3 regions of the Verrucosispora sp. WMMC514 genome follow, and region 3 is predicted to be linked to each of the others. Evidence: riboswitches for the same ligand, from Rfam matches in the RefSeq annotation. Region 3 holds a riboswitch; each other region holds the start of a gene.
The links. A riboswitch is a leader RNA that binds a small molecule or an ion and turns the genes downstream of it on or off. The one in region 3 is predicted to bind cobalamin.

Region 1 (9,382 bases), 1.1 Mb from region 3:
GCGGCGGGCGGCGGGAGAGTTCGTCTCTGGTCTGCTATCTGACCTTGAAGTCAAGACATGTTGGCAGTTGGCGGAGCAGGCCGGGCACGTCCGGCCGGACGCGATGCAGCGGTTGTTGTACCGGGCGGTGTGGGACGCCGACGCCGTTCGTGATGACCTGCGGGCTCTGGTCGCGGGCCGGTTCGGTGACCCGGACGCGGTCCTGGTTCCGGACGAGACGGGAGACCTGAAGAAGGGCAGCCACACCGTCGGGGTGCAGCGGCAGTACACGGGCACGGCCGGGCGGATCGAGAACAGCCAGGTCGGGGTGTTCCTCGCCTACGCAAGCCGGCACGGGCACACTCTGATCGATCGACGGGTGTATCTGCCGGTGTCGTGGACCGACGACCGTGACCGCTGCGCCGCCGCGGGGGTGCCCGACGAGGTCGGGTTCGCGACCCGGTGCGAGCTGGCCGCCGACATGATCACCGCAGCCCTTGATGCCGGTGTCCCGGCGGGGTGGGCCGCCGCGGACGAGGCATACGGCAACAGCAGCGTGTTTCGTGCCTTGCTGCGCGAACGCGGACTCGGCTATGTCCTCGCGGTGTCCCGCAGTCATCTGGTGCCGCTCGACGGCGGCAAGACCCGCGTCCGCGCCGACCGGGTGGCCGCCGACCTGCCCGCCACCGCATGGCAACGCCGCTCGGCCGGGGCCGGATCCAAGGGCCCACGCTTCTACGACTGGGCCTGGCTCGACGACGTGTGCACCGACGCCGACCCGGACGACGGCGGACGGCACAGCCTCCTGATTCGAAAGAACACGACCACCGGTGAGCTGGCCTTCTACCGCTGCTGGACCCCGAAGCCGGCCACTCTCGCTCAGCTCGTGCGGGTCGCGGGCATCCGCTGGACCGTCGAGGAGAGCTTCCAGGCCGCCAAGGGCCAGGTCGGCCTGGACCAGCACCAGGTCCGCCGCTGGGACTCCTGGCACCGGTTCACCACCCTCGCCCTGGCCGCACTCGCCGTCCTGGCGATCTGCGCCGCCGACGCCGCGACCGACGCTTCCACCGACCACGGCTTGATCAAGCTGACCGTCAACGAGATCCGCCGACTGATCAACGCCTGCATCATCCGCCCGATCACCGACCTCGCCCACCGTTTGCACTGGTCAGGATGGAGACGCCGGCATCAAGCCCGAGCCCGCCGAGCCCACTACACACGCCGACTCAACCTCGAACTCCAGCCATGATCCCAAACGGCGGCTGCCGTACTATCGTCGTTTCGGGACCGAGTGGGGCGAGGGCGAGGTGCTCAACGAGCTCGCCTCCATCGAACTCGCCCTGGGCAGGCCAGATCTGGCCGCGCAGGTGTACCACGAGGTGATCCACGCGCTGCGGGACAAGAGAAACCCGGGCATCGAATCCGCAGCCCACAACGGGCTCGGACGGGCCGCTCTCGCCGCCGGCGACGTTCACGCCGCGCGTGAGCACTTCGAGGCTGCCCTGGAACTGGTGCGCGAAATCGGTCACCGTCGCGAGTTCGCAATTTCTCTCGACGGCATCGCGTGCTGCCTGGTGGCCGCTGAGCCTGACCGCGCTCGGACACTGTGGCGGCGAGCCCTGAAGCTCCTGATCGAGCTCGACATGCCGGAACGCTTCGAGGTGGAGAAGCGGTTGACCGAGGCGGAGCGTCGGCAGCCCGCCGTTCGGTGACGAGTACGGACTTCCGTTATCCGACCGGTGGGCGCGGCGGCGAGTAGGCCCATCTTCCGGTACGTCTGTGGCCCGTGCTGAACTGCGAGTTCGGGAAGTTGTGGCGGCCGCAAGGTCTTCGCAAGCCTCCACAACATTCTCTCAACGGATGCACCGCCGAGGCTCACTACATTGCTGGCTAGTGATCGGTGGAGAAGCGGTGCCGCGCACGAAGTAGCCGAATCAGTCGAACAGGTCATGGCAACCCGGTTCCGGCGACTGGAAACGCATCGGGGGCGGGCGCGGGCCGACAACCCACCATTCCCGGTGACCCACCGGGGCCGCCTGCCCAGCGGATGGGCAGGCGATCCAACCTCCCGAGTGAGGAGAATTGATGAGCGGAACACTGCTGCGGGTTGGACTCGCTGCGCTGTTCGCCGTCGCGGTGCCCGGCCTGCTCGCCGCACCGGCCAGCGGTTCGCCGGCTGCCGACGACCCGAGCCCGGCGTTGCCCCTGTCCACCGACGTCGCCGACCGATATCCGTCGAGCCCGTGTGACCCGAACGGCACCACCACGTCCGACAGCACCATCGCAAGCCAACTCAACGGTCAGCTGACCGGCACCATGGCTGGCGCGATGACCGCGTACCGCGTCTCCTGCGCTCGTATGGTCGTCGACACGGTCCGCGACCGCGACCTGGCCTCGCGCGCGGCGGTCATCGCCATCACCACCACGATCGTGGAAAGCACCATCCAGAACATCAATGTGGAACTCGACCACGACAGCCTCGGCCTGTTCCAGCAGCGTGCTTCCTGGGGCACTGCGGCTCAGCGTCTGAACCCCACCTGGGCCACCAATGCGTTCCTCGACAAGATGATCCGCGAGTATCCGAACAATTCGTGGATGACCGCGCAGATCGGGGACGTGTGCCAGGACGTACAGGGATCGAAGTTCCCGGAGCGTTACCAGCCCCAGGCCGCTGACGCACAACGCATTGTCGAGGCGCTCTGGTCCGTGTCTGAGCCCGGTGGTCCGGCTGTGGTGCGGGCGGAGGGTGAGTACCACCTGTTCGGGGTCAGTCCGAGTGGTCAGCTCAGCCAGAACACCTGGCGACCCGGCGGCTGGCTCGGCTGGGAATCCCTCGGCGGCACCGTCGCCGGCACCCCCGCCGTCACCTACCACGACGGCCAGTACGACGTGTTCGCCCGCAGCCCCCGAGGCGTCGTCTACCAGAAAACCTGGCAAGGCACCTGGAGCGACTGGAAAAGTCTCGGCGGCATCATCCAAGGCGGCCTCGCCGCCGTCTACGTCAACGGCGAACACCACGTCTTCGGCATCAGCCCCAGCGGCCAGTTGAGTCAGAACACCTGGCGAAACGGCAGCTGGCTCGGCTGGGAATCCCTCGGCGGCACCGTCGCCGGCACCCCCGCCGTCACCTACCACGACGGCCAGTACGACGTCTTCGCCCGCAGCCCCCGAGGCGTCGTCTACCAGAAAACCTGGCAAGGCACCTGGAGCGACTGGAAGAGCATCGGCGGCATCGTCGACGGCGGACTCGGCGCCGTCTACGCCAACGGCGAATACCACGTCTTCGGCATCAGCCCCAGCGGCCAACTCAGCCAGAACACCTGGCGACCCGGCGGCTGGCTCGGCTGGGAATCCCTCGGCGGCACCGTCGCCGGCACCCCCGCCGTCACCTACCACGACGGCCAGTACGACGTCTTCGCCCGCAGCCCCGGCGGCACCGTCTACCAGAAAACCTGGCAAGGCACCTGGAGCGACTGGAAACACATCGGCGGCACCCTCGGCTGACAACGCTCGTCGATGCTGAGGCCGGTTGGCCGGCACGGGTTACCCCGTGCCGGCCAACCGGTCCTTCATACAGTTCCGCTCAGGTCGGTACCACCCGGCCCGGTGCGGTCAGCTCCCGCGTACCTCGGCGGCGGCGGCCACCAGGTGCCGGAGAGACGCCTCGACCTCCGGATAGCCGCGCGTCTTGAGGCCGCAGTCCGGATTCACCCACAACCGGCGGGCCGGCACGGCCGCGACGGCCCGGCGCAGCGCCTCGACCACCTCGTCGCGCGACGGCACCCGGGGCGAGTGGATGTCCCAGACCCCGGGGCCCACACCCCGGCCGTAGCCGATCGCGGCCAGGTCGTCGAGGATCTCCATCTTGGACCGGGACGCCTCGATGCTGGTGACGTCGGCGTCGAGGGCGTCGATGGCACCGATCACCTCGCCGAACTCCGAGTAGCACAGGTGGGTGTGGATCTGGGTGTCGTCGGCGACGCCGCTGGTGGCCAGCCGGAACGCCGCCACCGCGAGTCCAGGTACGTCTTCTGGTCGGCCCTGCGCAGCGGCAGCGTCTCCCGTAGCGCCGGCTCGTCGACCTGGATGACCCGGATCCCGGCGGACTCCAGGTCGCGGCACTCGTCGCGAAGGGCGAGCGCGACCTGGTCGGCGGTGTCCGCGAGGGGCTGATCGGTACGGACGAACGACCAGGCCAGGATGGTGACCGGACCGGTGAGCATGCCCTTGACCGGTCTGCTGGTCAACGACTGCGCGTAGGTGGACCACGCGACGGTCATCGGTGCCTTGCGTGACACGTCGCCGTAGATGATCGGCGGGCGTACGCAGCGGGAGCCGTAGGACTGCACCCAGCCGTGCCGCGTGGCGGCGAAACCGTCGAGTTGCTCGCCGAAGTACTGCACCATGTCGTTGCGTTCCGGCTCCCCGTGCACGAGCACGTCCAGACCCAGCTGTTCCTGCAACCGGACGACCTGCTCCACCTCGGTGCGCATCCGGGACGCGTAGCCGGCGTCGTCGAGGCTGCCGGCCCGGTGCGCGGCGCGGGCCCTCCGCAGCTCGGCGGTCTGCGGGAACGACCCGATCGTGGTGGTCGGCAACTCCGGCAGACCCAGTCGTTCCTGCTGCCGGGCGGCCCGGGTGGGATAGTCGCCGCGCTGCCGGTCGGCCGGGCGCAGCGCGGCGAGGCGGCCGCGTACGTCGTCGTGACGCCAGTTTGCCGGGGTGGCCGGCAGGGGCGCGGGCAGCGCGGTGGTGCCGTCGCGCAGCGCGCGGCCGAGCACGACGATCTCGTCGACCTTCTGCCGGGCGAACGCCAGCCGCTCGGACAGCCGGGGGTCGAGATGCGTCTCGGCGGACAGGTCGACCGGAACGTGCAACAGCGAGCAGGACGACGAGACGGCGACGTGGTCGGCCAGCCCGGCGACCGTCGCGCCGGCCGCGACAGCGGCCCGCAGGTCGGTACGCCAGACGTTCCGACCGTCGACCAGGCCGGCGACGATGGTCTTGCCACCGAGTGGTCCGGCGGCGGCGAGACGGTGCAGGTTGCCCGCGCCGGCGACCAGGTCCAGACCGACGGCGTCGACCGGGGTGTCCAGCAGGGCCGGCAGCGCGTCGCCGAGGTCACCGAAGTAGGTCGCCACGAAGATCCGCGGTCGGTGCGTGAGGTCGCCGAGCCGGGTGTAGGCGCGGCGCAGGGCGTCGATCTCGGCTGGGCTACGGTCGGCGGCGTAGGCGGGCTCGTCCAGTTGCACCCAGCTGACGCCCGCGTGCGCCAGCTCGGCGAGAATCCGGGCGTACGTCTGGACCAGGTCGTCCAGCCGAGCGAACGGGTCGACGCCCTTGGCCAGCAGCAGGAACGTGGCCGGTCCGACGAACACCGGCCGGGTGGTGATGCCCAGGTCGCGGGCCTCGGCGTACTCGTCAAGCGCCTTAGCCGGGTTGGCGGTGAAGACGGTGTCCGGGGCGATCTCCGGCACCAGGTAGTGGTAGTTGGTGTCGAACCACTTCGTCAGCTCCAACGCCGGCTCGGCGTCGACACCACGTGCCATGGCGAAGTAGGTGTCCAGCGCGGACAGACCCAGCCGGGTGAACCGGTCCGGGACCGCGCCGACCGCGACCGCCGTGTCGAGCATCTGGTCGTAGTAGGAGAAGGTGTTCGACGGGATCGCGTCGAGACGGGCGTCGCGCAGCGTCCGCCACACCTGCGCCCGGAGGCCGGCGGCGGTGGCGGCCAGAGCCTCGGCGTCGATGGTGCCGGCCCAGTACGCCTCGACGGCCTTCTTCAGTTCACGGTTCGCGCCGATGCGTGGGTAGCCGAGCACGGTGCTCTGCCCGAATGCGGTACTCACCAAGGGTTCCTTCCCTCGAAGTGTCCGGCGGACACGGGAGGGAAGACGGGTACACCTCGGGTACCGGCTTCCGCCCTGGTCCTCCCACGGGACCGCCGGCGACGCACGCCGGCGGCGTGCGCAGCACTGGCAGGTCTTCGGACTCGCGGGCATGACACCAGGTCGCCTACTGGCCGTCGCTTCCCAGACCTCACGGTCCAGTGCTTTGTTGACGGCGGTCGTTCCCACTCACCGCTGCGGGGCAGTCCCGGATTCACACCGGGTTCCCTCTTACGACGCCCCACCCACCCGGGCGGGACGAACCAGCACCACCGGCCATCGTACGGGCCACACCGCCGGCTAAGCCCGAGGTGTCCGGCCTGCGGGACCGCGAGCAGGCCGGACACCGCACTAGCGCAGGTGCCGGGCGAAGAACCGGCCGGCGTCCTCCCCCGCGTACCAGGGCACACCGGTGTGTCCGCCCATGTTGGCGTGCAGCGTCTTCTCCGTGGAGCCGAAGGCGTCGAACAGCTCCAGCGCCGCCTGCCGGTCGTTGCCCTCGTCGTCCCACTGCAACAGCATGTGCAGCGGAATGGTGACCTGCCGGGCCTGTTCGACGATGAGGCGCGGGACGAAACTTCCGGCGAAGAGACCGGCGGCCACGATCCGGGGCTCCACCACCGCGAGTCGGACGCCGACCGAGATCACTCCCCCGGAGTACCCGACGGGGCCGCCGATCTCGGGCAGCGACAGGAGGGAGTCCAGGGCGGCCTGTGCTTCCGGGACCGCCCGGTCGACGAGCGGGAGGACGAGAGCGTCCACGATCTCGTCGCTCACCGCCTCGCCCGCCGCCAGCACCCGGTGCAGTTCGGCGCGAGCCTGCTCGGCGGCGGCCCAACGCGGCCGGTCACCGCTGCCGGGCAGCTCGACCGCGGCGGCGGCGAAGCCGTCCGCTGCGGCGCCCCGGGCCCGCGCCACCAGACGGGGGTACATCCGGCCCAGCCCCAGTGGCGGGTGACCGAGCAGGATCAGCGGAACCGGTGCGGTCGCGAACGCGGGTGTCCACAGGAAACCGGGGATGTCGCCGAGCGTGAACCCGCGTTCGAAGACGCCGTCGTCGAGGTGTCGTTCGGAGGTGAATCGCATGGTCGTGCCTTTCGGGAGTGCGTGTGAACGGCGCTCCCGGGCGACCTACCGCCCGACCGTGACCCCGGAGGGGAGCACCCATGTCGAAACGTTCACGGGTACCACCTCCTCGGTCTCTCGCACGGCCTTCGGGCAAACTAGCAGCGGGCCGTCCCGGTCCGCCACGGGGTTTCCCGCGCCGCTTCCGCTCGCCTCGCGCACTGTCGGCCGGTGAGGTTCACACCCCCAACCGGAACGCCTCGACATGCTGTTGGCGGGACGGAACCCGCAGGGCGCGCAGGCTGCGTCGCACGGTGCCGGCCATCGCCGCGGGACCGCACAGGTAGACGTCGCGCTCGGCGATGTCGGGGACCAGGCCGCGCAGACTCTCCGGACTGAACGGCTGGCTGCCGTCGGCGGTGCGACCGGTCAGCAGGTGCAGGCGGGCGCCCCTGGCCTGTGCCAGATCGCGCAGCTCATCGATCAGTACCGCGTCGGCGGGCGTGCGGGCCCGGTAGAGCACCACGACGTCTCCGGTCAACTCCGGGTCCTCCAGCAGCGCCCGGATCGGAGTGATGCCGATGCCACCGGCGATCAGCAGGCTGTTCTCCCGGGTGCGGGCGGCGGTGGTGAGGGCGCCGTACGGACCCTCGGCGTAGACCCGGGTGCCCACCGGCAACTGCCGCAGCCCGGCGCTGGTGGAGCCGATCGCCTTCGCCGTCAGCCGCAGCGTGCGACCGTCGGGCGCCGCCGACAGCGACCACGGGTTGACCTGCCACCAGGAGTTGTGCCCCGGGAAACGCCACCAGAAGAACTGGCCGGGACGGGCGCGCAGCCGGTCGAGGCGGTTGCCGGCAACGTGGACGGACACGACGTTGTCGGTCTCCGGCACCACCGCGACGACCCGCAGCCGGTGCCGGACGTTGCGCACCAGCGGCACGACCAGGCGGTTGGTCAGCAACGAGCCGACCGCGAAGGCCCACAACCCCCACCAGTAGGCCTTGGCGACGGCGCTGCCGGCGAACGAGGCGCCCTCGTAGATCTGGTGGATCACCGACAGCACGATCACCACGTACACCACCAGGTGGATGGCGTGCCAGAGCTCGTACGACATGCGGCGGCGGGCGATCCGTACCGAGGTGGACGCCAGCACGCCGATCAGGACTGCGGCGATCATGCCCAGTAGCACCGGCATCTGCCGGGCCAGGTTCGGGATCTCGGCGAAGAAGGAGATCCGGTCGATCTGTGCGTAGCCGAGCAGCACGAACGTCGGGTGCAGCACGACCAGCCAGAAGACCGCGAACCCGGTCCAGCGGTGCCAGTTGGTGAGCTTGTCCATGCCGATCCGCCGTTCCAGGAACGGCATCCGGCCGATCAGCAGCAGTTGCAGTGCCATCACGAAAGCCAGATGCAGGCCGAGGAAACGGCCGATCGCGGTCAGGGTGTTGGGCGTCGGCCGGCTCGGATGAGCGAACATGACCTGGAGGATCACCAGGTTGACCAGGACAAACGTCCAGAGCAGCAGGTACGCGGCCCGAGCCTGGCCGGTGCGGCGCACCGGACCTGCCGCGGCGGCGGTGAAGGTGGTCGTGGACATCGTGAGCCTTCCTGAAGCGGTCCCGGTCGGGGTGGCGTGGGATTCCGTTCCGTCCGCCTCAGCGTGCCAGCGTCGGCGTGCGCCCGGAAGCTCGCCGAGCACGATCGCAACCTGCCCGGTGCCGAGCCCGCGAGCGGCGAGGTCGCGGTGCCACCACACGCTGCGCCGCCGCCCGCGCCGCGACGTGTGGCTGCCAGGGGCGCAGGAAAGCCAGCCGGGGGCATGGTCAACGGAGCCGCCGGTTGCGAAACTGCTTCAATCTGCGTCGGTGGGGGCGATCGGACCCTCGACCCCTCCGGCAACCAGGCGGGCCGGCCCGACGACCCCAAGGGCCGGTTCGGTGCGCCGGACCGCCAGCCCAGGCTGGCTCGACGCCGGCCCGACCCGGACGGAGGGAAGGAATGGCCAGCACACCGCTGTCCCTGCCGCAGTCGTCCGCGCGCGCCCCCGAGTTCGGCCGGGACGCGCTCATCGTCTGCGAGAACCTGGTGCGGATCTACCAGACCGGTTCGATCGAGGTGCAGGCACTGCAGGGACTGGACCTGACCGTGGCCGGCGGTGAGCTGGTCGCCGTCGTCGGTGCCTCCGGGTCGGGCAAGTCGACGTTGCTCTCCATCCTGGCCGGCATCGACGCCCCCACCGCCGGGCGGGTCCGGGTCGACCGGTGGAACCTGCTGACGATGTCCCGCGCGGATCGGGTGGCGTACCGGCGGCACACCGTCGGGTTCGTGCGGCAGCAGACGGCGAGCAACCTGATCCCGTACCTCACCGCGCGGGAGATGGTGGACCTGCCGATGACGGCGGCCCGTACCGCGAAGCGGGAGCGCCGGGAGCGCGCCGCCGAACTGCTGGA
Region 2 (9,382 bases), 2.5 Mb from region 3:
GCGTGACGGGTACATCGGTGACGGCACCACTGAGGCGTACGCGGGCGCGACCGCCAAGCTCGCACTCGCCGTCGCGGTCCGCGGTGGTGACCCGACCGACGTCGGCGGTGTGGATCTCATCGCCCGGTTGGAGTCGCTCCAGGACCCGGGTGGCCGGTTCACCGACCGGTCGGCGTGGGGTGATTTCAGTAACTCGTTCAGCCAGTCCTTCGCGATTCTCGCGCTGGACCGGACCGCGCAAGGTGTGCCGGCGGTTGCCGCCGGTTGGCTGGCGGGTACCCGGTGCCCCGACGGCGGCTATCCGCTGCTGCCCGCGCAGCCGGTCTGTGTGTCGGATGTGGACGTCACGGCCGTCGCGGTGCAGGCGTTGCGGGCCGCCGGTCGTAAGGCTGATGCCGCCGCAGGGCTGCAATGGCTGCTTTCGGTGCAACGCGCCGACGGTGGGTTCACCAACGCGGGTGGGGTCGCGAACGCCAACAGCACCGGGTTGGCAGCTCAGGCGCTGCGTGACGGTGGACGGCCGCTGGCCTGGGCCCGGGCCCGCGTGTTCCTGGCCGATCTTCAGGTCGGGTGTGCCGCCCCGGTCGCCGACCGGGGCGCTGTCGACTTCGACGGCGGCGTCTTCGATCCCGGTACCGCCCCCCGCGCCACCGCGCAGGCTGTTCTCGGTCTGACCGGCACCGGATATGCCCGGCTCTCCACTGTCACCGCGACCGCCGGCGCACCCACTCTGCCCTGCCGCTGACCGGCCGGCAGATTCCGTCCCACCAGAAGGAGTGCTCATGTCGCAGGTCTATGATCCCGTCCGTCGGTGGCTGGCGAGCATCGCGGCGGTGGCTGTCGTCGCCGTCGGGTTGATTGCTGTCGAGCCGTCTCCACGGGCCGCGCAGGCCGCCGCGTGCACCGGGACGTCGGGGGTCACCGTGGTGGTCGACTACGGTGCGCTCGGCGGCGGCGTCCAGGTGGCGTGCGCGCTCGGTGACCCGGCCACGGGCCTGGCCGCCCTGCAGGGTGCCGGCTTCACGGTGACCGGTACGAAGCGGTGGGGGTTGGCGTTCGTCTGCCGGATCAACGGAAAGCCGACCGCCGCGACGGAGCCGTGCATCAACACCCCGCCGGCCAGCGCGTACTGGTCGTACTGGCACGCCTCCGGCAGCGGCGCCTCCTGGACCTACAGCACGTTGGGGGCGACCAGCTACAACCCGGCCCCGGGCACGGTCGAGGGCTGGTCCTTCGGCTCCGGCGCGGCACCCAGCATCACCGCCCCCTGACCTGCGTGTACCCTTCACGAGCCGTGGACGTGCCGGGTGTCGCCCGCCACGCTGGCGCCGAGAGGTGACCGGCGGTACGGTGGCGACACCCGGTGCGCCGGGTACACAACTGAATACGTCCCGTACGGGGGGAAGTCGGTAGAAGCCGACGCTGACCCGCAACCGTGAGCGAGCACCGCCTCGCGAGCCGGAATGCCCCGCACAGGACGAGCGGCTTCCACTGTCGAGGTCTACAGGGTGGAGTCCGGGTAACCGAGGTACAGCATCTCGTCGCGGCCACGCGAGCGGATGCCGCCCGTCGGTGCCTTCCGGAGCTTTCACCGACCGCTCTGCGAAAGGCACCCCTCATGCCCACGTTCCCGCTCCGGCGCGTCGGCGCCGGTCTCGGCGCCGCCACCGCCGCAGCGCTCGCCATCGTCGCGACCACCCCCCTCGGCGTGGCCGCCGCGCCATCGCCAACCCACACCGCCGCCGCGCGCGACGCCGCGACCTGGCTCGCCGGGGAATACGTCGACGGCGTCCTACCTGGACCGTTCACTCCCGAGGACTGGGGGCTGAGCATCGACGGCGTGATCGCTCTCGCCGCCACCGGGGTGGCCGGCTCTACTCGACAGGCGGCGACGGCGCAGATCGCCGCGCACGTACGGTCCTACAACAGCTACGACGACTGGGGCATCGAGGGCTTCACCGACGGGGGTGCCACCGCGAAACTGCTCTACGTGGCCTCCGCCGCCGGTGCCGACCCCACCGACTTCGGCGGCTGGGACCTGCGTGCCGAGACCGTGGCCCTGCTGTCCGCGGCGGGCACCGGGCACCAGCGGGGCCGGATCACCAGCCGGACCACCGAGGCCACCGGCCCGGACCCCAGCAACACCTTCGATCAGTCCTTTGCCGTGCTGGGCCTGGCCCGCAGCGGCGGCGCGCCGCAGGAAACCGTCGACTTCCTCATCCAGCAGCAGTGCACGGCCGGCGGCTTCCGGCTCTACCCCGACGCCGACGGAGCACCGTCGCCTTCCTGCGACACCCAGGCCAGTGCCACCCTCGACGTCGACTCGACCGCCATGGCCGTGCAAGCACTGCTCGCGACCGACGCAACAGGTGCGGACGAGGCCGCTCAGCGCGGCGCGGACTGGCTGGTGGCGCAGCAACGCGCCGACGGGTCGTTCGGCGGGTCGGGGCCGACCAGCGGCGCGAACTCCAACAGCACGGGCCTGGCCGGGCAGGCCCTGGCCGCGGCCGGGCGCGACGCCGGAGCGGCACGGGCCGCCGAAGCCCTGGCGGCGCTGCAGCTCACCACCGCCAACGGTGGTGCCGCGGCGGCCGACGCCGGCGCCATCGCCTACGCCAGCGACGCGTTGACCGAGGCGGTCGCCGACGGCATCGCCGACACGTTCCGGGACCAGTGGCGGCGCGCCACCGCCCAGGCGCTACTCGGGCTGGCCCAGGTGCCGCTGAGCCGGATCGGCCTCGACGTGCCGCCCTCCGGTGAGCCCACCCCATCGGCCACCGTGCCACCCACGCCGACCGGCTCACCCAGCCCGACCGGACGACCGTCCCCGTCCGCCTCGCCCACACCGACCACCGCGCCCACCCACAGCCCGACACCGAGCGCCTCCCCGGGCGGCACGCCACCCACCCCCACCACGACGCCGACTCCCGCTGCCTCCGTCACCAGTCCCGCCGCCGGACCGGGCCGGCTGCCAACCACCGGCGCGGCGATCGGCGGGTACGTGCTCACCGCCCTGCTGCTGCTCGGCGGGGGAGCGGTGCTGCTGGTGCTCGGCCGTCGGCGGGCCACATGAGCATCCGGGCGACCCGCCTCGCCGTCACCCTCGCCGTGGCCGCCGCCAGTGTTTTGGTCGGTTCGGGTCCGGCAGCGGCCGCCGGCAGCGCGGGTTACTGCCCCGACGCCGCCGGTGTGACCGTCGTGGTTGACTTCAAGGAACTCGGCGGCGGCACCGTCGTCCGGTGCGCCCCCGGCGACCAGGCCACCGGCCTGGCGGCGTTGAAGGCCGCCGGCTTCCGGATCGCCGGCACACTGCGCTGGGGCGAGGGATTCATCTGCCGGATCGAGGGCAAGCCCTCGGCCAGCACGGAGAAGTGCGTCGACACGCCACCGGCCAGCGCCTACTGGTCATACTGGCACGCGCCCAACGGGGGTACCTGGACCTACAGCGACAAGGGTGTGCTCAACCGCAAGCCACCATCGGGCAGCTTCGAAGGCTGGTCGTTCTCGCTCAACCGCAACGCCGACAGCGCACCCCGACCTGGTGTGGCCCCCGCCCGGCCCGCACCACCGCCGCGCACCACACCACCCGCGCCTCCGCCGCCCGCACCCCGTACGTCCGCACCGGCGATGTCGGGCGGTACCCCACCGGCCGGGTTTACCCTGACCCCACCGGTGGCCGCCGCCACCGCGACCCCTTCCGGCAGCTCATCCGTGCCGACGACGGCCGCCACCGCTCCGCCGCTCGCGGCTGCGCCCGTTGCCCCGTCGGCCGATCCGACGGACTCGTACCCGGCGACCGAGTTCAGCGCCACGCGTGACACCGACGGCCTCCCGCTGGGCACCGTGGCGGGGGTGCTCCTGCTGGTCGCGCTGGCGGGTGGCGGGCTCGTCGCCGCCCGCCGCCGGCGAACCGCCGAGCCGGATGACTGATCAGGCCACCGCTGACGGGGTTGCGCGACAGCCACCTGTGACACCGCCTGACAGCCGGCCGGCCCTGGCGAGACGGCTACCCCGCGCCCTGCACCCGGGTGCCTGGTGGCTGTGGGCACTCGGTCTGGCGACCGCGGCCAGCCACACCACCAACCCGCTGCCGCTGGCGCTGCTCATCGCCGCTGCCGCGCTTGTGGTCGTCCGCCGCCGCGGTGACGCCCCCTGGGCGTTCGCATTCCGGATGTACCTGATGCTCGGCGCGGTGATCGTGGCCATGCGGGTGGTGTTCCGCCTCGTCTTCGGCGGCGGACAGGGGGACCACGTCCTGCTTCACCTGCCGGAGATTCCGCTGCCGGCGTGGGCGGCCGGCATCCGGCTGTTCGGCCCGGTCGCCGCCGAACAACTCCTCGGCGGCTTCTACGACGGGCTGCGCCTGGCGGCGATGCTCATCTGCCTCGGTGCCGCCAACGCTCTGGCCAACCCGAAACGCCTGCTGAAAGCGGTCCCTGGTGCCTTGTACGCGATCAGCACCGCCGTGGTGGTCGCGTTGTCGGTGGCTCCGCAACTTGTGGAAAGTGTGCTGCGGGTACGCCGGGCCCGCCGGCTGCGCGGTGCCGCCGGGCAGGGTCTGCGTGCCCTACGGGGCATCGCACTGCCGGTGCTGGCCGACGCCCTGGACCGATCCCTAGCCCTGGCCGCGGCCATGGATTCGCGCGGCTACGGCCGCAGCGCGGCGATACCTGCCGGCCAGCGCGCCTTCACCGGCGGGCTGGTGCTCGCCGGCCTGGTCGGGGTCTGCGTCGGCACGTACGGGCTGCTCGACACGACAGTGCCCGGCTACCTCGGTCTGCCGATGCTGATCGTCGGTCTGGCGACAGCCGTCATCGGAATGCTGCTGGCCGGCCGGCAGGTCCGGCGCAGCCGCTACCGGCCGGACCGCTGGCGGATCACGGAGGTTGCCGTCGCCGGCTGCGGGGCGGCCACCGCCGTCGTGATGGCGGTGGCCGGATCCGTGGCCCCGGACCGGCTCTACCCGCCGGTGAGCCCGCTCACCTGGCCCGAGCTGACCCCGCTGATGCTCCTGGTCGTCGCGGTCGCGGTCGCGCCGGCCTGGCTGGCACCGCCGCCGACACTCGCGGCTCACCGCACCCGCCGCCCGGTGCTCATCCCACCGAACGGCACGACCCGCAGCTCGCCGAAGCGCGACACCAGCGAGCCGGAGGCCCTACGTTGATCGACTTCAGTCGGGTGACCGTCCACTACGCCGAAACCCCCGAACCGATGCTGCGCGACGTGAACCTGCACATCCCCGAGGGCGAGTTGTGCCTGGTCGCTGGCCGCACCGGCGCCGGGAAGTCGACTCTGCTGCGGGCCATCAACGGGCTGGTGCCGCACTTCACCGGCGGCACGCTCCACGGCACCGTCACCGTGCAGGGCCGCGACACCCGCAGCCACCCTCCCCGTGACCTCGCCGACGTCGTCGGAGTCGTCGGCCAGGATCCCCTCGCCGGATTCGTCACCGACACCGTCGAAGAGGAACTCGCCTACGGCATGGAACAACTTGCCCTGCCGGCGCCGGTCATGCGTAAACGCGTCGAGGAGACCCTCGACCTGCTCGGCATCGCCGAGCTCCGGGACCGTCCGCTCCGGACCCTGTCGGGCGGGCAGCAGCAGCGGGTCGCCATCGGCGCCGTGCTCACCAGCCACCCGCAGGTGCTCGTCCTCGACGAACCGACCTCCGCCCTGGACCCCACCGCCGCAGAGGATGTCCTGGCCGCCGTCACCCGCCTGGTCCACGACCTCGGCGTCACCGTCGTGGTGGCCGAGCACCGCCTCGAACGTGTCGTGCAGTATGCCGACCGCCTGCTCTACCTGCCCGGCGACGGCACCGTCATCGACGGCGAACCGGCCGCTGTGCTCGCCGACGTCGATCTCGCGCCACCCCTTGTCGACCTGGGCCGGGCTGCCGGCTGGACACCCTTGCCGCTGTCCGTACGCGACGCCCGTCGCCGCGCATCGGACCTGCGGCAGCGGCTCGCCGACGCCCCGGCGCCTCCGGCCACACCACCACCGGCTGGTCTGCCGGTACTGGCCGCCCGCAACATCGTGGTGCGCTACCCCGGCACCGTCGCCGTGGCCGGCGTGGATCTCGACCTGCATCCCGGCCGGATCGTCGCGCTGATGGGCCGCAACGGCTCCGGCAAGTCCAGCCTGCTCTGGGCGGTGCAGGGCAGCGGCCCACGGCACAGCGGAACTGTCACCGTCGTCGGCCCCGACGGCGCCACCGACCCGAAAACACTGCCCGCCGGGCGTGCTCGACGACGGGTCGGACTGGTGCCGCAGACCCCAGGTGACCTCCTCTATCTGGAGACGGTGGAAGCCGAATGCGCCCAGGCCGACCGGGAGTCCGACGCATCCGTGGGCACCTGCCGGGCGCTGCTGGACCAGCTCACCCCCGCGCTGCCCGGCGACCAGCATCCCCGCGATCTGTCGGAAGGGCAGCGGCTGGCCCTCGCGCTCGCCGTCCAGCTCACCGCCGCACCACAGGTCGTGCTGCTCGACGAGCCCACCCGAGGCTTGGATTACCGTGCCAAACGGCAGTTCACCGCGATCGCCCGGCGGTTGGCCACCGAAGGTCGGGCGATCGTCGTCGCCACCCATGACGTCGAACTCGTCGCCACCCTCGCCGACCGCGTTGTCGTGATGGCGCAGGGGGAAATCGTGGCCGACGGCAGCACCGCCGAGGTCATGCTCGCCTCACCCGCGTTCGCCCCGCAGGTCGCCAAGGTGCTGGCACCGCAGCCCTGGCTGACCGTGGACCAGGTCACCGCCGCGCTGGCCGCCACACGGACACGAGGATGACGACCGCCCTGCGGGTCGCCCCGCGTACGGCCGTCGTGCTGGTCCTGGCCTCCGTCGCCGCGCTGGCCACCTTCAGCTGGCCGTTCTTCGTACCAGCCCAACCCGAGAGCATGGCCCGGACCACCGAGGCACCACTGGTCTTCATCGCCGTACTACCGATCCTGCTGGCCCTCGTCCTGGCCGAACTCAGCTCCGGCGGCATCGACAGCAAGGCCCTGGCGATGCTCGGCGTGCTCGCCGCCGTCAACGCGGCCCTACGTCCGCTCGGAGCCGGCACCGCCGGCATCGAAACGGTGTTCTTCCTGCTCGTGCTCGCCGGCCGGGTCTTCGGACCCGGCTTCGGGTTCCTGCTCGGCGCCACCTCGCTGTTCGCCTCCGCCCTGCTCACCGCCGGTGTCGGCCCGTGGCTGCCGTTCCAGATGCTGGCCGCCGCGTGGATCGGCCTCGGCGCCGGGCTGCTGCCGGCCCGGTTGCGGGGCCGGGCCGAGATCGCCGTGCTGGCCGGCTACGGTGCGATCGCCGCCTACGGCTACGGGCTGCTGATGAACCTGTGGTTCTGGCCGTTCAGCATCGGCGCGGACACCCAGCTCTCCTACGTCGCCGGGGCGCCGGTGCTGGACAACCTGCACCGCTTCGCCGTGTTCACCGCCGTCACCTCCACCTTCGGGTGGGACACCGGCCGCGCCATCACCACCGTGATGGCCATCGTCCTGGTCGGACCCGCCGTCCTGGCTGCTCTGCGCCGCGCCGCCCGGCGCGCCGCCTTCGAGGCGCCGGTCACCTTCGCCACGACACCAGGGCCAGCCATCCCGCCCGGGCAAGACAGCGGTCTCGGTGTGCGGCCGCCGGGGTAGGGCAGGCCGAGCAGGCGTGTTCGTCCATGCTGGTGGCGAGGGCGTCGCCGAGCAGGACGCCGTCGGCGACGATGCCGACGCCGGTCTCGTCGCAGGAGGTTTCGATGCCCAGGACGACCGGCATCGGTCAGTCGTCCTGGCCGGTGCCCACGCCGACGCCAGGGTGTTCGGCGTTGGTGGTGAGGATGCGTTTGCGGAGTTTGCTGGGAAGTCGGTCGACGTAGGCGAGGCCGTCGAGGTGGTCGACCTCGTGTTGGAAGCAGCGGGCCAGGGTGCCGGTGCCGTCCAGCCGGACTTCCTGACCGTGCATGTCGAATCCGGTGACGGTGGCGGTGGCGCAGCGGGCCAGTTCGGCGTGCTGGCCGGGGACGGAGAGGCAGCCCTCGGTGTCGGTCACCAGGTCGCGGTGCTCGGGTAGGTGCAGGACCGGGTTGACGACGGTGGCCACGGTGCGGGCGCCGGTGGCGTCGGGGCAGTCGACGACGAAGATCCGGGCGTCGACGCCGATCTGGTTGGCGGCCAAGCCGACGCCGTGGGCGGCGTACATGCTGGCGAACATGTCGGCGACGAGCTGGGCGAGGACGTCGTCGAAGTCGGTCACCTCGGCACAGCGACGGTGCAGGACGGGCGTGCCGTAACGGGTGATGGGGCGCGGGGTGCCTGTCGAGGTCTGCACAGTGGCCTATCCTATGCAATTGCCAAAGCTTTGCAGTAAGAGCAGCAGTCCCAGAGGAGTTCTGATGGCGGTTTACACCCTGCCCGACCTGCCCTACGACTACGGCGCGTTGGAGCCGGCGATGTCGGGGCAGATCCTTGAGCTGCACCACGATAAGCACCACGCCGCGTACGTCAAGGGCGCCAACGACGGTCTGGAGCAGCTCGTCGAGGCCCGGGCCAAGGGCGACTTCTCCACTCTTGTCGGTCTGGAGAAGACGTACGCGTTCAACCTCTCCGGGCACGTGCTGCACTCGATTTTCTGGGGGAACCTCTCCCCGGATGGTGGCGACCGTCCCGACGGCGAGTTGGCGGCGGCGATCGAGGAGCACTTCGGTTCGTTTGAGGCGTTCGCCGGGCAGCTCTCGGCCGCCACCAAGGGCGTGCAGGGTTCCGGTTGGGGTGTGCTGGCCTGGGAGCCGCTCGCGCAGCGGCTGATCGTGGAGCAGGTCTACGACCACCACGGCAACGTGGGGCAGGGCTCCACGCCGCTGCTGGTGTTCGACGCCTGGGAGCACGCCTACTACCTGCAGTACAAGAACGTGCGGCCCGACTACGTGGACCGGCTGTGGAACCTGGTCAACTGGTCGGACGTGATCGCCCGGTTCGATGCCGCCCGCGCCACCACGCCGAAGCTCTGACCGCATGACGGGCCTCACCCCGGCCGCCGCGGAACTGGTGCAACGCGCTGCCGGGGTCATCGCCGCCAAACATCGCGGCGACCTCGGCGGCGCTGAGGAACTCCTCGCCGCGTTCGGCTCCGAGCAGGCCAAGACCCTCGGTTTCTACCTTCTGGCGGACCTGAGCCTCGGACTGCTCCGCGCGCAGAGCGGTCAGTCACTGGACGATCTCGTCCGAGAGTTGTCCCTGCTCGTCGTCGCCACCACCACGCAGCCGGACAACTGACACGTGGTGACCACTGGTCGGTGTCGCCGACACTGTGAAAATGCCGGCGACACCTGCCAGAACGCGACGGCGGGCGGCCCGGCGACTGTTTCGCCGCGCACGGCGCCCAGGCCGGC
Region 3 (9,382 bases):
TGCACCTCGCACTCGACGGCCTCGGCGAGCATGTCCCGGACCTGCTGGCGCATCTCGTCGTCGAACAGGTCCGGCTCCTCGGCGCGTACGGTCTCGACCACGTCGAAGGCGAAGGCCATGTGCATCGACTCGTCCCGGAACACCCAGTTGGTGCCGGAGGCCAGGCCGTGCAGCAGACCCCGGGACCGCAGGAAGTACACGTAGGCGAAGGCACCGTAGAAGAACAGTCCCTCGATGCAGGCGGCGAAGCAGATCAGATTCAGCAGGAAGGCGCGCCGGTCCGCGCGGGTCCGCAACTCGCGCAGCTCGAAGATCGAGTCGATCCACTTGAAGCAGAACTCGGCCTTGCGGGCGATCGACGGGATGTTCTCCACCGCCGCGAACGCCGCGAACCGTTCCCGCTCGTCCGGCACATAGGTGTCCAGGAGGTTCAGGTAGAACTGGACGTGCACCGCCTCCTCGAACAGCTGCCGGGACAGGTAGAGCCGGCCCTCCGGCGAGTTGACGTGCTGGTACAGGTTGAGCACGAGGTTGTTGGCCACGATGGTGTCGCCGGTGGCGAAGAAGGCGACCAGCCGGGACACGAGGTGCTGCTCCGCCGGGGAGAGCTTGGCCAGGTCGGCGAGGTCGGCGTGCAGATCCACCTCCTCGACGGTCCAGGTGTTCTTGATGGCGTCCTTGAACCGGTCGAAGAACTGCGGGTAGCGCATCGGCCGCAGGGTCAGGTCCATGCCGGGATCGAGCAGCATCTGCCGCTGGCCGGTGTCGGGTTCGGAAACGGTGGTCACTGGCACGCCTCGCAGCTCTCGGGGTTCTCCAGGGAACAGGCCAACGCCTCGTCGTCGCTGACCGCGACGACCGGCTTGATCGCCGGGGTGACGGCGACGGTGGCCTGCTGGATCCGGGTCGCGGGACGCGACCGCAGGTAGTAGGTGGTCTTCAGCCCGGCCTTCCAGGCGTACAGGTACATCGAGGAGAGCTTGCCGATGGTCGGCGCGCTCAGGAACAGGTTCAGCGACTGCGACTGGTCGATGAACGGGGCCCGGGCGGCGGCCAGGTCGATCAGCGCCCGCTGCGGCAGCTCCCACGCGGTACGGAACAGCTCCCGCACCTCCGCCGGCAGCTCGGCGATGCCCTGCACCGACCCGTCGGCCCGCTTGATCTGCTCCCGGATCGGCGCCGTCCACAGCCCGCGCGCCTTCAACTCCCGGACCAGGTACGTGTTGATCTGGAGGAACTCACCGGACATCGTCTCCCGCTTGAACAGGTTGGACACCTGCGGCTCGATGCACTCGTAACACCCGGCGATCGAAGCGATCGTGGCGGTCGGCGCGATGGCCACCAGCAGCGAGTTCCGCAGCCCGTGGCGGGCGACCCGCTCCCGCAGCGCGGTCCACCGCTGCGTCTGCGTCACCTCCGCGCCCCACAGGTCGGGATGCAGCTCACCCTTCGCGGCCCGGGTTTCGGCGTACGCAGGATGCGGGCCGAACCGCTCGGCCAGCCCGGCCGACGTCTCCAGCGCGGTCAGGAAGATCTCCTCCTGCACCCGGGTCGACAGCTCCCGTGCCGACGCCGAATCGAACGGCAGGCGCAGGGTGAACAACGCGTCCTGCAGCCCCATCAGCCCGAGCCCGACCGGTCGCCAGCGCGGGTTCGACACCGCCGTCTGCTCGGCCGGGTAGTAGTTGATGTCGATCACCCGGTCGAGGAACACCACAGCCGTGCGTACCGTCGCGCGCAGCTTCTCCCAGTCGACGCCGTCGGCGGTGACGTGCGCGCCCAGGTTGACCGAGCCCAGGTTGCACACGGCCGTCTCGGTGTCGCTGTTGACCTCCAGCATCTCCGTGCACAGGTTCGACAGGTGGATCGTGTTGCCGGGCGCACCGGTCTGGTTGGACAGCCGGTTCGCGGCGTCCTTGAAGGTCATCCAACCGTTGCCGGTCTGCGCGAGCGTACGCATCATCCGGCCGTACAGGTCGCGGGCCTTGACCGTCCGGACGGCCTTCTTCTCCGCCGCCCGGTACGCCTCGTCGAACGCCTCGCCGAACAGGTCCGGCAGCTCCGGCGCGTCCGACGGGTCGACCAGCGACCAGTCGCCGTCGGCCTCGACCCGCCGCATGAACTCGTCCGGGATCCAGTTGGCCAGGTTCAGGTTGTGGGTACGCCGGGACTCCTCCCCGGTGTTGTCCCGCAACTCCAGGAACTCCTCGATGTCCGGGTGCCACGGCTCCAGGTAGACGCAGGCCGCGCCCTTGCGTCGGCCACCCTGGTTGACCGCCGCCACCCCGGCGTCGAGCGTCTTCAGGAACGGCACGATGCCGTTCGACCTGCCGTTGGTGCCCCGGATCAGCGCACCCCGACCCCGCACCCGCGACCAGGAGATGCCGATCCCGCCGGAGAACTTCGACAGCTTCGCCACCTGGTGGTAACGCTCGTAGATCGAGTCGAGTTCGTCGCGCGGCGAGTCGACAAGGAAACACGACGACATCTGCGTGTGCCGGGTACCCGAGTTGAACAGCGTCGGTGAACTCGGCAGGTAGGCCAGGCTCGACATCAGCCGGTAGAACGCGATCGCCTCGCCCGGCGTCTGCGACAGCCCGCAGGCCACCCGTAGCAGCCAGTACTGCGGCGTCTCCACCACCAGCCGGGTCTGCGGATGCCGCAGCAGGTAGCGGTCCGCGACCGTACGCAGCCCGAAGTACTCGAACCGCAGGTCGCCGTCCGGGTCCACCGCGTCGTCCAGCTTGCGCGCGTTACGGGCCACGAAATCGGCCGTGGCGTCCCCGATCAGCCCCAGGCCGTGCGCGTACCGGATGGACTGGCTGAAGCTCGCCACCTGCTGCCCACGGACCTCCTTGTCCACGTACGCGGCCAGCAGCCGCGCCGCCAGCTTCGAGTACTGCGGCTCCGCACCGATCAGCTCGGCGGCCGTCTGGATGGACAGCTTGTCCAGCTCGGCGGTGGTGGCACCGTCGTACAGACCGCTGATGGTCTTCGTGGCCACCCGCAGCGGATCCACCTCGTCGAGGTCGGCAACCCACCGCTCCACCGCACGGACGATCTTGTTGACGTCCACCGGTTCCGTGGCGCCGTCGCGCTTGCGGACCTGCATCACCTGCCGGCGCTGCTCCGACACAGCTGGGCCGGAGGCCGCCATCTCCCGCACGACCGTCACGTCTCTCTCCTCGCGCCGTCACCGAGGGCCTCGGACACGCGGGAGGACGCCACGGGATCCGCGCAGGCGGCACGGCCCGTTCCTGGCGTCGGCCGTCCCACGCGGCCTGCGGCCGCCGCCCACGAGTGCGGGCGGCGTGCTGGCAGGTCTTCGGACTCGTGGGCGTGCTAACGCGCTCCTACTGGCCGTCGCTTCCCAGGCCGTGGCCCAGTGCTTCGTGACGGCTGTCGTTCCCACTCACCGCTGCGGGGCAGCCCCGGATTCCCACCGGGTTCCCTCTTGCCTCGGCCGCCCCGGATGGGCGCCCGAACCAGCTACGGGTGACACCATATATGGGTGGCCCACGAACGCAAGACACCAGATGGTGTGTCGGCGTGTCCTGCAACGTGGGTCACATCCGGCTATGCCGGTCCGTGCTTGACCGGTCGCAGGCAGGCAGGCGTACGAAAAGGACGGCGGATGCGACGGGATGCTGATCGTCGGTCACGCCCCGGCGCGGCTACCCGCCCCGCAGGTGCACCGCAGCCACGCGAGGAACCGGGTGGTCAGCTCGCCGGGATCCTCGCGCGGCAGGTCGTCCAACGCCGCCGTCAACAAGGCACCCGCGTACATCGACAGGCCCACCCGGTCCCGGCCGTACGCCTCGGCGAGTCGCACCCGCGCCGGAGCGCACGGCCACACCGGTTCGCCGTCGCAGGTGCCGCACGTCCACTGCGGCCGGCGTGGTAGGTGCTGGTCGCCGAGGCGGCCGGGCAGGGCGTCGACAGCGCGACCGATCCGGATCGCCTCAGCGGCCATAGCGTCGCGGTAGCGCACGGGTCGCCCGGTCATGCCAGCCACCGGGCGCTGCTCCGGGCCTGGTCGAGCAGGCGTTGCCGGGCGGCCTCCTGCTCGACGGTCTCCCGCCACTGCCTGCCGTCAGCTAGCGGCCTCGGCCGCCGCCGCAGCCACCACCAGAACCTGCGCCACCTGCTCACGTCATCACCTCCGCCATGTTCAGGAAGGCGGCGGCGGGTTCCCCGCACCGGGTGGGACGCGATAGACACCGCCGCCGCCGCAGATGCCCGGCGCAGGGGGACCACGCCCGGCATCTCCCGCCCACCGTCCCGGTTAGACCGACGAACTACCAGGGACGTCAACGACCAGACGCGCAGGTCAGCGGTGTGACTGGTACGTGGTGTACAGGTCAGAGCGTGCAGCCGACGAGCGTGGCCAGCTCGGACAGTTCTGTCGACATCGCCCGACGGCGCCCGTTGGTGATCTGCTGCACGATGTCGCGAGCGTACCGCTGTTGCCGCAGCCACGTCGGAGCCCGATCCCGCAGGTCCAACAGCACCCCGGTGGCGTCGGCATACTGCCGTTGCTGGACGTACGCCCACGCCACATCTAGCCGGTGCCGCTGCCACGACGTGGCCACCGTGGCCACCGTGGCCCCGACCGGCACCCGCTCGGCCATCTCCAACACCCGGCCGGCATCCCCCGCAACGGCCGCCGCCTCCACCCGCATCATCTCCACCCGGGCCGCGCGGAATCCGCCAAGGATCGCCAGGTGCCCTCCGCCCACCGGCCGGTCCGCAAGCCGCGCCGCGCCAGCCGCCGCCGCGTCGAGCAGCGCGTTCGCGTCGTCGGCTCGGTTGTCCCGGGCGGCAGCAGCGGCGGCGGCGAGCAGCAGCCAGCCCCACACCGCCAGCTCCGCCGGCTCCGCCCGCCGTAGCCGCGGCTCCACTGCGTCTGCCGTGGCGATGGCCACCTGCTCGGCCTCGTCGAGCCGACCCTGTCGCAGCAGCAGCCACGACGATCCCTTGACTGTGGACGCACCGAGTACTGGGTCACCGGCCACCTCGGCGGCGTCGAGGGCTCCGGCCACAGCCGCATATGCCAGATCCCCGGCCCGAAGCTGGATTAGCAGCTCGCCGGCCAGATAGCGGGCCTGCGCCAACGTCACGTACGCACGGATGCGCTCTGGGTCGGCGACGGCCATTGCCGTGTGCTGCGCGTCCTCGATCAGCCGGGGCATGCCGGTCAGGGCTGCCGCATAGTCGCCTCGGTGGTAGGCCGCGTCGAGGTCGCCCAGGCGACGGCGGACAAAGTCTAGGGCGGGCGGCGGTCCGGCCGGCGTGACGGTGACCGGGCCGCCCAGCCCTCGGGCCGGGGTCAGTGTCCGCCGGATCGCCGCCAGGGACAGCGGCCGGTGGTCGGGTTCGCGTCGGGCTGCGGCCTGCGAGGTGTCGCCGAGCAGCGCGGTGGTGGGCACGTCCAGGGCGCGGGCGAGCGCGTGCAATGTCGCCATGCGCGCGGAGGCCCGTTCGCCGCGCTCCAGCTTGCGGATGGTCTCGACCGACACATCGGCACGCTCGGCGAGTTGTTCTTGCGTGAGGGTGGACTGGCGACGGATACGGGCGAGGTGCTCCCCGATGGTCGGCATGGTCGATCGTCTCCCCAGGTGGAGGGCCGGGCGGTGACCTGCCGGCCTGCACACCGGCGGGCCGCCACAGTCGACGGTACCCGGCACCGGGATGCCAGACAGCGCCCGACAGGCGAGTCGTGCCGTCGGCGGAGGTGGTCAGTCGACTGGCCGAGACTTATTCGGTGCGCGGTGCCGCCAACTCCCATTGTGGGATAGACATACCCCATGCGCTTCACCCTGACCTACGACGGCGTGCTCACCCCCGACGCCAGCGCGAAGCACAAGATGGACGTCCGCCGACGCTTCCATGGACAGCTGGCGGAGTTGTGGACGCACGAGCCACTTAAGCAACTGGCGAGAGCCGCTGAGCCTGACGGCACCAACTACAAGACCATCGCCGGACATGGCTTTACTGCGGTCGTGCACGACGCGTACAACCTGCGAGCAGACCTAGACATCCTGTTGCTGCGGGAAGCCGCGCCGGGAAGCGTCCTCAGCAGGGCAGACATCGATAACCAGCTCAAGACCCTGTTCGACGCACTGACATGGCCGCAGCAAACGCAGCAGGTTCCATCAGACTGGGCCCCGGAGGACAGTGAAAAGCCGCTGCACTGCCTGCTCCAGGATGACCGGCACATCACCCGCCTCCGATTGGAGACTGAGCGCTGGCTCGGCGCACCCGCCCCTCAGCACGTTCGTCTCTTTCTCCGGGTCCGAGTCACCAGCGCCTCCCCCACACATGCCTCCGTCCTACTGGGCGTCTGACGGCCAGCAGGCCGCGAGGGATCCAGAGGAAATATCGGACGGCGCATTGGGCGGGGGTTACAGTCTTCAACCACGTTTGTTGGTTGCTGTGCGATCACAACTGAATTAAGTTGCAGAAGCGAACCCACCAGTCATAACGAAGGGCAGACAAGTGTTAAAGTCGGAACAGAAGAGATGCCTCTTCTGCGAAAGCACTCGTGAGATCAGCAAAGAGCACGTACTACCCAAGAAATGGCAGAAGATATTTGGCGGCGACCCTTTCGAACGCATTGACGAGGGTTGGCGGTTGAACGCGGCGGGGATAGCAGTTTGGGCAAACCAGAATGTGCACGCGAGACCCTTTAGTCGCTGGGTACGTGAGGTTTGTAAGTCATGCAACGGTGGATGGATGAGCCGACTCGAAGAGTCGCAAGCCGGCCCACTGGTCCAGGATATGGCCAAGGGCCTAGAAAGAGAGCTTTCAGCACGAGAGTTGGGGCATATAGCTAGATGGGCCGGCAAGACGGCGATCGTGATCGAGGCACTAACACAAATGCGACGGGCATCCGGTCAGGATCAGCGCAACGCACTGAGGAGAGGCGAGACTCCACCCAGACTCCAAGTCTGGGCACTACCTTTCCCGCAGGGAGACTCTGTCTACTATCACGCCACAGGCGAGGCTTTGATAGCCCGAGACGGAAAAGCATTCCCTTACTTTATTACCTCAATAATAATCTTCAAAGTTCACTTCTTAATCGTACATTACTCGGAAGGGCTTGAGTCTACATTCCTCCACATTAACCTAGTCGAGCATCTGGGGGCCCCCTTAGGAAACGCTACACGCGCTCAGACGTGGCCGCCCCCGCCCATCGAAAGAGAGACTCTACCAATGCTCAGGCACCGCAAAATCCAGTACCACCTCATGACAAGCACGGTTAGCGGGCCAGCATCGACGCACGTCCAACCTTACCCGCGTCGGCAGTCACCCAGTTAGCCACTCAGCTAAACGAGCCCCCTTAACGCGCATCATCGGTGTCCCCAGGGATTCCGAGATCCTCTCGGATCATGAGTAGCAGCTTGAACTCAGCTTCGTCATATCGTTCCTGACCGTCGTAAAACATCGGATCGTCAAGGTCGTCGTGCTTGCAGTACTCACCCCACCGCCAAGCTGCGTTGTACGCTGTAGCTGCCGCCATAGCGACGGCCGGCCTTCCATAGATCCTCAGGCGGTTCAGGCGAGCGAATGTCTGAGCATTCCAGTCGCGAGGCAGCACAGGGTCGCTGTGGAAGCCGTAACCCTTTTCATAGGCCATTAGAGCCATGGCCTTGAGGGACTCGTAAAAGCTGACATATGACTCCCGTCGGTGCTCGAATGTTCGATCCTCATCCTCGCGAGCCCAGCGTTCCTGCTCCCGCTGACGGTCACGCTGCCAAGTCTTGTCGTCCCGCCGGTCTGAACGACGTTGTGTGATGAGCACGCCGGCCACACCCGCAGCTACAGTTCCTATTACGCCGATCACCGCCACGATCAGCGGAACCCAGAGTGGAGTCTGCACGGTTCGATGGTGCTGTTCCGGTCAAGTGGAGCGCTACCCCAGAGACCAGCCAGGTATGCCATCACTGTCTGCCGGCGACCCGCACTTCAGGGGGAACGGGCCGCTGCCCGTTCCCCACGTCAAGCGCACCTTGACACGCCGCTGGCGTGCTGCGGCGGCCCACCGGGCTTCCCCTGTCCGCCGCGTACCTGGGGCACTCCGACCCCGGCTTCACCCTCCGGATCTACACGCACCTGCTGCCAACCAGCGAGGACCGCACCCGTCGCGCGATCGACCACGCCTTCGCCGACGATCCGCAGACACCGGACGGCCTGGAGACGGCATGATCATGCATCACGGCCATTCCAGGTGCTCCACCGCAGGTCAGAGCGCCTGCGGTGGTCACTTGGCGTTGAAGTAGCTGGCCTCGGGGTGGTGGACGACGATGGCGTCGGTGGCCTGCTCCGGCATCAGCTGGAACTCCTCCGACAACTGCACACCGATCCGCTCGGCACCGAGCAGCTCCACGATCTTCGCCCGGTCCTCCAGGTCGGGGCAGGCCGGGTAACCGAACGCGTACCGGCAGCCCCGGTAGTCGGTGCGCAGCAGGCCGGCCAGGTCGGCGGGGTCGTCGTCGGCGACGGTACGGCCGTCGGGCAGCCGCAGCTCGGCCCGGACCCGCTTGTGCCAGTACTCGGCGAGGGCCTCGGTGAGCTGCACCGACAGGCCGTGCACCTCCAGGTAGTCGCGGTACTCGTTGCGGGCGAACAGCTTGGCCGCGTACTCGCTGACCGGTTGGCCGACGGTGACCAGCTGCAACGCGACCACGTCCAGGTCCTCGCCGCGCGGGCGGAAGAAGTCGGCCAGGCACAGCCGCCGCTCCTGCCGCTGCCGGGGGAAGGTGAACCGGGCCCGCTCGGCGTGCCCGTTCTCGTCCAGGACGACCAGGTCGTTGCCCTCCGAGTAGGCCGGGAAGTAGCCGTACACCACGGCCGCCTCCAACACCTGGTCGGCGATCAGCCGGTCCAACCAGTAGCGCAGCCTCGGCCGGCCCTCGGTCTCCACCAGCTCCTCGTACGACGGGCCCTTTCCGCCGCGCGCACCGCGCAGCCCCCACTGGCCCATGAAGGTGGCCCGCTCGTCCAGCAGCGCCGCGTAGTCGGCCAGCGGCACCCCCTTGACCACCCGGGTGCCGTGGAACGGTGCGACCGGCACCGGCACGTCGACCGCGACGTCGGAGCGTACCGAGGTGTCGTGCAGTTCCGGCAGCGACTCGGCGACCACCGCACGCTGCCGTTCCCGGCGGGCCCGCCGGGCCGCCAGGGCCGCCTCCCGCTCGGGGTCCACCACCGGGGCGCCGCCACGCTTGGCGGTCATCACCCGGTCCATCAGGGAGAGCCCCTCGAAGGCGTCGCGGGCGTAGTGCACCTGGCCGGGGAACATCGACCGCAGGTCGTCCTCGACGTACGCCCGGGTCAGCGCCGCGCCACCGAGCAGGACCGGCCAGCGCTCCGCGACCCC

Region 1: another riboswitch for cobalamin. It lies ahead of metE (5-methyltetrahydropteroyltriglutamate--homocysteine S-methyltransferase); the one in region 3 lies ahead of O7597_RS25310 (ribonucleoside-diphosphate reductase subunit alpha).
Region 2: another riboswitch for cobalamin. It lies ahead of O7597_RS04910 (prenyltransferase/squalene oxidase repeat-containing protein); the one in region 3 lies ahead of O7597_RS25310 (ribonucleoside-diphosphate reductase subunit alpha).

What each region holds. Positions count from the first base shown of each region.
Region 1 covers NZ_CP114906.1:6,571,597-6,580,978, forward strand. Annotated here, with positions in the region: gene O7597_RS30350 (IS701 family transposase) at 1-1,228, shown strand, start outside; gene O7597_RS30355 (tetratricopeptide repeat protein) at 1,287-1,691, shown strand; gene O7597_RS30360 (hypothetical protein) at 2,065-3,483, shown strand; gene O7597_RS30365 (hypothetical protein) at 3,592-3,990, opposite strand; gene metE (5-methyltetrahydropteroyltriglutamate--homocysteine S-methyltransferase) at 3,903-5,828, opposite strand; cobalamin riboswitch at 5,939-6,150, opposite strand; gene O7597_RS30375 (alpha/beta hydrolase) at 6,219-6,953, opposite strand; gene O7597_RS30380 (ferredoxin reductase family protein) at 7,171-8,529, opposite strand; gene O7597_RS30385 (ABC transporter ATP-binding protein) at 8,931-9,382, shown strand, end outside.
Region 2 covers NZ_CP114906.1:1,086,407-1,095,788, reverse strand. Annotated here, with positions in the region: gene O7597_RS04920 (peptidase) at 1-745, shown strand, start outside; gene O7597_RS04915 (hypothetical protein) at 777-1,271, shown strand; cobalamin riboswitch at 1,348-1,490, shown strand; gene O7597_RS04910 (prenyltransferase/squalene oxidase repeat-containing protein) at 1,619-3,073, shown strand; gene O7597_RS04905 (hypothetical protein) at 3,070-3,930, shown strand; gene O7597_RS04900 (CbiQ family ECF transporter T component) at 3,923-5,164, shown strand; gene O7597_RS04895 (ATP-binding cassette domain-containing protein) at 5,161-6,792, shown strand; gene O7597_RS04890 (ECF transporter S component) at 6,789-7,646, shown strand; partial or broken gene O7597_RS04885 (tRNA (adenosine(37)-N6)-threonylcarbamoyltransferase complex transferase subunit TsaD) at 7,660-7,770, opposite strand; gene def (peptide deformylase) at 7,774-8,322, opposite strand; gene O7597_RS04875 (superoxide dismutase) at 8,387-9,001, shown strand; gene O7597_RS04870 (hypothetical protein) at 9,006-9,266, shown strand; gene O7597_RS04865 (alanine--tRNA ligase-related protein) at 9,307-9,382, shown strand, end outside.
Region 3 covers NZ_CP114906.1:5,434,234-5,443,615, reverse strand. Annotated here, with positions in the region: gene O7597_RS25315 (ribonucleotide-diphosphate reductase subunit beta) at 1-749, opposite strand, end outside; gene O7597_RS25310 (ribonucleoside-diphosphate reductase subunit alpha) at 785-3,157, opposite strand; cobalamin riboswitch at 3,299-3,505, opposite strand; gene O7597_RS25305 (hypothetical protein) at 3,659-4,006, opposite strand; gene O7597_RS25300 (hypothetical protein) at 4,003-4,152, opposite strand; gene O7597_RS25295 (helix-turn-helix transcriptional regulator) at 4,362-5,600, opposite strand; gene O7597_RS25290 (hypothetical protein) at 5,808-6,347, shown strand; gene O7597_RS25285 (hypothetical protein) at 7,343-7,882, opposite strand; gene O7597_RS25280 (hypothetical protein) at 8,029-8,208, shown strand; gene metH (methionine synthase) at 8,264-9,382, opposite strand, start outside.